One region of the Neobacillus sp. NRS-1170 genome, then DNA from elsewhere that is predicted to be linked to it. Evidence: riboswitches for the same ligand, from Rfam matches in the RefSeq annotation. Region 1 holds a riboswitch; each other region holds the start of a gene.
The links. A riboswitch is a leader RNA that binds a small molecule or an ion and turns the genes downstream of it on or off. The one in region 1 is predicted to bind S-adenosylmethionine.
Positions count from the first base shown of each region.

Region 1 (2,271 bases):
TTTGGTAGTATCCATCTTTTTGAGGATATTGTCTGCTATGACCGAAGGGCTTTCATTCCCCGTTCCTTGCTGTCCTTTTTGCCGCAGTATGGCATTGATGTCGGGCTGAATGACTGTAAGCACTATTGTAGCAATCAGCCATAAAGCAAATATAGCCCAACGGCCTTTTATGATTGATCTCACCCTACTTGTTCCCTCCTATTTTGAATAAAATGTTTATTTTTCCTGTTGGTCTTCTTTCAGAAAAAACAAAACATCATCGATTTCCCTCTTCACATTAGTCACTATAGCAAGGGATTAGGAAGGGTTCAAAAACCAAAATGGAACGAGTGCATCAAAATAATACATTATTATCATTTTGTATTATTACAACATTACCTGGTTGAAGATTTCGAATAGCTCTTCTTTCTTATAATTATATTCTTTACTAACCCAATTCTGTAAAATGGTTATAAAGGAAGTGGCATATAAATCACACATGACCTCAGGATACTTCGATTGATTGATTTTTGTGGAAATCGGATCATTCTCTGTTTTTGAATGTTCACGTAAAATATCACTGGCAGTTTTAACCATGCTTTTGAAAAATATATGCCCATCCGATCCCAATAACGTATTTTCAAATAACACAAAATGTTCATCTACATAATCGACTAATAATCTAAACGTGTCAGTATTACACTCCTTATTTAATTTAATAATCTCTTCAGATAAATGATAAATAAAATCTCTTAGCAAGCTATATTTATCTTCATAATAACGATAAAAAGACGTGCGATGAATTAACGCATCATCACATATATCTTGAATCGTGATATGTGAGAATCGTTTTGTTTGTAAAACACGCATAAAACTTTGTATGATTTGGCGCCGTGTGCGCTCAGTCGTATAGTTCATAGTACACATCCCTATCATGAATTCAAAAGCTAATATGCTCCCATACTGGAGTAATTTCTGTAATAATTTCATTATTTAATATATGTTGCAGCTCGTTTTTCTTTTGCTTAGCTACTGTAACTTGATGAAGATCAGAAAAGAAAATGAAGGATTGATTTTTATATAGCTGACCTTCTCTTGCTGTTGGGTCATGTAAATCAAAAAACAATTCTACAAGTTCATCATAAGATACTTTCCACGGATTAAACCATATTTCAACAATCTTTACATTTGAGTCTTTTAGATATCCAGTTCGAACCTTTTCAATCCCACGATTTCCTGTAATAAATGCTTTTTGACTAAAAAATTCGCTTGCACCAAACACTGCTCTTTCCATTTAATATCGCTCCTTCAGAGCGATAAGCCTTCTTTCCATTCAAAAAACCTCTCTTTGATTAAAAGAGAGGTTGGTATGATGAAATACTTTCCTCTCATCTTTCAAAGGTTATCACCTTTGCAGGAATTAGCACCGTTTCAAGTCAATATTTTGACTGATGGTTGCCGGGTTTCATAGGGCCTGTCCCTCTACCACTCTGGATAAGAAGTTTATCGCTATTTATTTTTAATAACAATAACACCAGCTTAACTGAAATTCAAGTATTAAATAAAAAAACAAAGGTGGGACCTAACTAACCCCACCTTTCTGTTTTACAAAATTACTTCATCCTTCGCTGGTGCTGCTTACCTTTTCTCTAGATAAAGCATTTTGAAACTGTTCGATTAGTATAGGAACGATTTCAAAGGCATCGCCAACAATTCCATAATGACAGTTTTGAAAAATAGGGGCTTCTTTGTCCTTATTAATGGCAATTATTAAACCGGAATTTTTCATTCCCACAATATGTTGAATCGCACCAGAAATTCCAATCGCAAAATAGATTTTTGGCGTCACTGTCACACCAGTTTGCCCTACTTGATGTGCGTGTTCGATCCAACCTGCTTCCACCACATCTCGGCTGGCACCAACCGCTCCTCCGACGGTTTTCGCCAATTGGTGGATTAACTGAAATCCCTCGAAGCTCCCTAATCCTTTCCCGCCGGCAACAATGATGTCCGCCTCGTCGATTCTAACTTTCTTTACCGTTTCCTTGACTATTTCCAAGACTTTTGTCCGAATATCTTCTTCCTTTAGGGATATTGTTTCTTCAACAATCTTCCCTGTTCTCCCTGCTTGCGGGGTCAGCGCCTTCATGACTTTGGCGCGAACCGTCGCCATTTGCGGCCGATACTTTTTACATAAAATGGTCGCCATAATATTTCCGCCAAAAGCCGGTCTGCTCGCCAATAGTAACCCCGTTTCCTCTTCCACATCCAGCTCTGTCGTATCCGCCGTCA
Region 1 is NZ_JBITPF010000069.1:5,860-8,130, forward strand. It holds gene ACIFOT_RS25305 (MMPL family transporter) at 1-183, opposite strand, end outside; gene ACIFOT_RS25310 (TetR/AcrR family transcriptional regulator) at 367-897, opposite strand; gene ACIFOT_RS25315 (peptide-methionine (S)-S-oxide reductase) at 920-1,273, opposite strand; SAM riboswitch class I at 1,365-1,480, opposite strand; gene ACIFOT_RS25320 (electron transfer flavoprotein subunit alpha/FixB family protein) at 1,598-2,271, opposite strand, start outside.

Region 2 (2,271 bases), on a different contig from region 1:
ATTTATCTTGCGGTGAACGTCCTGTATACTTGCCTGTGGAAACACGAACTGCACCAGTTGAAGTTAAGGATCCTTCATTTCGGTTTAGAATTTTTTCAACTAACTGAGGAACTGATAATTGAACTTGGACATTATTTTCTTTAAGTAATTGCTTTAATTCATTGGGAATATGAACAGAATTCATTTTTAATTAACCATCCTTTTTATTTAATTTAAAATGGCGATTATTATATCGATTAGTATAACACATTTATAAAATTAGTCTATACTATTTAATTATTTCAAGTTGTATTTTATACATTATTCAGGGAATAAGCAAAAAGAAAATATTTATATCATGAAATTAAAATATTTTTATATTTATAGCCATTTGCATGGTAAAAGTTTCATAAATATCGATTGACACCCTTCAATATTGTAGGGTATGATTTTAATTTGAACGGATACTCTCTTATCCCGAGCTGGTGGAGGGACAGGCCCTATGAAACCCAGCAACCTGCAAACGAAGAATGGTTTTGTTTTATTTTTCGGGCAAAGGTGCTAAACCTGAGGCAAGGCTTGACCTTGAACGATAAGAGTGAAAGGCACGCAAACATTTGCACTCAACCTTTCCTCATGCGATGGAAAGGTTTTTTGTTTTTCGTGCTACATAATCGCTTTTTGTTTATCCCATCGTGAGAATCTTCAGCCGGGTTTATTATTAATACTGTGTTTATTAATAAAATACCCGTGTTTATTTCATACTACTAAGGGAATGAGTTCCGTATCAACCCGAGGTTAAACTAACAAGGTAACATAACCCCACACATAACCTCACTTTATTCAATAATATAGGAGGAATTCAGATGTCAACAAAACGTCGTTTGTTCACTTCTGAATCAGTAACTGAAGGTCATCCTGACAAGATCTGTGACCAAATTTCTGATTCCATTTTAGATGCTATTTTAGCAAAGGATGCTAATGCCCGTGTTGCGGCTGAAACTTCCGTAACAACAGGCTTAGTACTTGTAGCTGGGGAAATCACCACTTCTACTTATGTGGATATTCCAAAAATTGTTCGCGAAACAGTTAGGGAAATTGGTTACACTCGTGCAAAGTACGGCTTTGATGCGGAAACTTGTGCCGTATTAACATCGATTGATGAACAGTCTCCAGACATTGCAATGGGGGTTGACCAAGCGCTGGAAGCTCGTGAAGGACTAATGTCTGATGAGCAAATCGAAGCAATTGGTGCAGGGGACCAAGGTTTAATGTTTGGCTTTGCATGTAATGAAACAAAAGAGTTAATGCCTCTTCCAATTTCACTTGCTCATAAGCTGTCACGCCGTTTAACAGAAGTTCGTAAAGAGGAGCTTTTACCTTATCTACGTCCTGACGGTAAAACACAAGTTACCGTTGAATATGATGAGAACGATAAACCAGTTCGCATAGATACAATTGTTATTTCGACGCAGCATCACCCAGAAGTTTCGCTCGAGCAGATCCAGCGAAACCTTAAAGAATATGTGATTAATCCAGTTGTTCCCAATGAACTAATTGATGAAAATACTAAATACTTTATTAACCCGACTGGCCGTTTTGTTATCGGCGGACCACAAGGGGATGCAGGCTTGACAGGACGCAAAATCATTGTTGATACTTACGGCGGTTATGCTCGTCATGGCGGCGGTGCTTTCTCTGGTAAGGATCCAACAAAAGTTGACCGTTCTGCCGCTTATGCAGCACGTTATGTAGCAAAAAATATCGTTGCAGCAGGTCTTGCTGATAAGGTTGAAGTACAGCTTGCTTATGCAATCGGTGTAGCAAGACCAGTTTCCATTTCTGTGGATACTTTTGGCACAGGTAAAGTAAGCGAAGATGTTTTAGTTGATCTTGTAGATGCAAACTTTGACCTTCGCCCAGCTGGCATTATCAACATGCTCGGACTTCGCCGCCCAATTTATAAGCAAACAGCTGCTTATGGACACTTTGGCCGTACAGATGTTGATCTTCCTTGGGAGCGTACTGATAAAGCTCAAACATTACGTGAGCAAGCAAATCTATAATTAGTCTGATAAGGAGTTGCATATATATGTAACTCCTTTTATTTATTAGAGTCTATTTTAATATAGGGCGGGTTTAAGTAGGTCGAAAGAAGTGAAAAATGATTGTACTTGATTTTCCTCAAGTTCACAGTTCCATTTTAAAAAAAAAGTGGTAGTATAAGAGAGTATGTTTTTTAGCAAGGATATTTTGAACTGGAGTAGGTGAGGTACATAATGTGTGGTTTTA
Region 2 is NZ_JBITPF010000047.1:31,528-33,798, reverse strand. It holds gene pckA (phosphoenolpyruvate carboxykinase (ATP)) at 1-184, opposite strand, end outside; SAM riboswitch class I at 449-578, shown strand; gene metK (methionine adenosyltransferase) at 846-2,045, shown strand; gene asnB (asparagine synthase (glutamine-hydrolyzing)) at 2,259-2,271, shown strand, end outside.
Region 2: it holds a riboswitch for S-adenosylmethionine, as region 1 does, so the genes downstream of both, metK (methionine adenosyltransferase) here and ACIFOT_RS25315 (peptide-methionine (S)-S-oxide reductase) in region 1, are expected to answer to the same signal.

Region 3 (2,271 bases), on a different contig from region 1:
AGAATGGGGGCGTATTTACAAATGGAGTATAAACGAATAACAAATATTGATGACCCAAATTTTAAAAAACTTCATGATTTAATGGGGAAGATATTCCCGCCTGAGGAAGTATTGGATTATGAGCTATGGAAAGAACCGTTAGAAGATCCAAGTATCCGAGTGTTTGTTGCTATTGATGATGAACTGGTAGTTGGAGCTACAGAATACCGCTATTACCATGATTGGAATATCGCAATGACAGATTTCACCATTATCAGTAAGCCAGGGTTAGGCCTTGGCCGATTTTTAGCTCAGAATCGTTTGAAGGATTTACAATTGCTTGCAAAAGAGAACGAAAAAGAGCTATTTGGTATGTTCGCTGAAATTTATGATCCTTATAGAGTGGAACATCATGAATTTGGCGGTGTGAAAGTGATGGATCCTTATGTGCGCAGGGAGGTACTATCCCACCTAGGCTATAAACGTCTAGATCTAGCTTACGTTCATCCATCATGGGAAAATAACGGTGAGGCTGTCTCCGGCCTTGACTTATGCTTTATGCCTACAAGTGATGAGGTAGATCGTTTGCCAGCAGCACTTGTAAAAGATTTTCTCACAACGTATTATTCAGTGCTTTCTAATAAACCGCAGGAATGGTTTTTTATGATTGAAAAAATCGGTAACAAGGAATCAATTGAATTATTGCCTCTATAAAAAAAACTATTGACTTTGACAGAAGATTCAGCTAATATTCATTTTATATTCTTGGAAATTTAATGAAAAATTATATATCTCTTATCCAGAGCGGCGGAGGGACATGGCCCGATGAAGCCCGGCAACCTTCAAGGTAATCCTTGAAAAGGTGCTAATTCCTGCAGGTTTTTATAAAACCTGATAGATAAGAGGAGGAATCTAAGCCCTCTTCTTATGAAGAGGGTTTTTCGTATTTTCAAATTATTTATTGAAGGGGTGCAAAAGATGACTGTTATAAAGGTGGCAATCTTAGGTTTTGGTACGGTTGGTGAAGGTGTCTACCGGACGATTGAATCCCATGCTGACGACCTTGAAGCCGTTTTAGGCAAGAAAGTGGAAGTGGCCGCGATTCTAATCAAAAATAAACAGAGGGAAAGAAATATTCGTAAAAATATTTTAGTAACTACAAACTTTGAAGATATACTCAACTTGCCAAAGCTTGATATTGTAATTGAAGCCATTGTAAACAAGGAGCCGACCTATACATTTTTGCAAAAAGCAATTGAGCGGGGCTGCCACATTATTACAGCCAATAAGGAAATGTTTGCACACCATGGAAAACAACTGATAGAGCTTGCAGAACAAAATAACGTCTCTGTGGGCTTTGAAGCCACAGTTGCCGGGGGAATCCCGGTGATTCAAACACTAAAACAACTATTAAAAATTAACCGGGTTCAACAAATTCAAGGAATATTAAATGGGACCTCGAATTTCATCCTAACCGAAATGAGAGAAAAGAAGTGGTCCTTTGCCGAAGCTCTGCTTCAGGCTCAAGAAAATGGCTATGCAGAAGCAGACCCAACCAATGATGTCGAAGGCTTCGATGCATTTTACAAAACAATGATTCTAAGCCGACTTGCATTTGGGGAAGAACCGAATTGGCAGGATGTTGAGCGTGAAGGAATCACTTCCATCACAAGTGAATTAATTGACGCTGCCGAAAAATTAGGATTGAGGTTTAAACATATTGCAAGTATCTCTAATGAACGCGGTCAAATACAGGTATCCGTGAAGCCGGCACTTGTCGGGAAAGAAAATCCTTTTTATCATGTTGAAGGCGTCGAGAATGCTGTTAGTGTTCATTCAGATATTGTTGGCAGAATTACACTGCAAGGACCTGGAGCGGGAATGTTTCCTACCGCCAGTGCAGTTATCGAAGATTTGGTCTATGTCTGCCTAAATACTCAGAAGGATAGAAGTTTTAAAGTTGAGGATACAGCAGTTTCTGACCAACAAAGAAGCTGCAAAGAAGAGCTCTGGTTTGTACATGCTCAGAGCAATTATTTTCAAAGCCTTCCGTCTAACTTGATTGAACAAACATTCAAACAAACTTATATAATCAGGGCGACAAAGAGGGAGGTAGAGGGGCTGGCTAATCAAGATAAAGAAATTTCTTATTTCCCAATAGTGGGTGAGTATCAGACAGCAAATGAAGACAAAGTATTGACAGCTCAATAGTAAAAAAAGAGGGCAGCAGCCCTCTTTTTTTAGTTTTTTAAGAATTTGAAAATAATCAGAAAAACTCGTTTATAACTGGGG
Region 3 is NZ_JBITPF010000025.1:287,657-289,927, forward strand. It holds gene ACIFOT_RS11545 (GNAT family N-acetyltransferase) at 22-693, shown strand; SAM riboswitch class I at 772-884, shown strand; gene ACIFOT_RS11550 (homoserine dehydrogenase) at 958-2,190, shown strand.
Region 3: it holds a riboswitch for S-adenosylmethionine, as region 1 does, so the genes downstream of both, ACIFOT_RS11550 (homoserine dehydrogenase) here and ACIFOT_RS25315 (peptide-methionine (S)-S-oxide reductase) in region 1, are expected to answer to the same signal.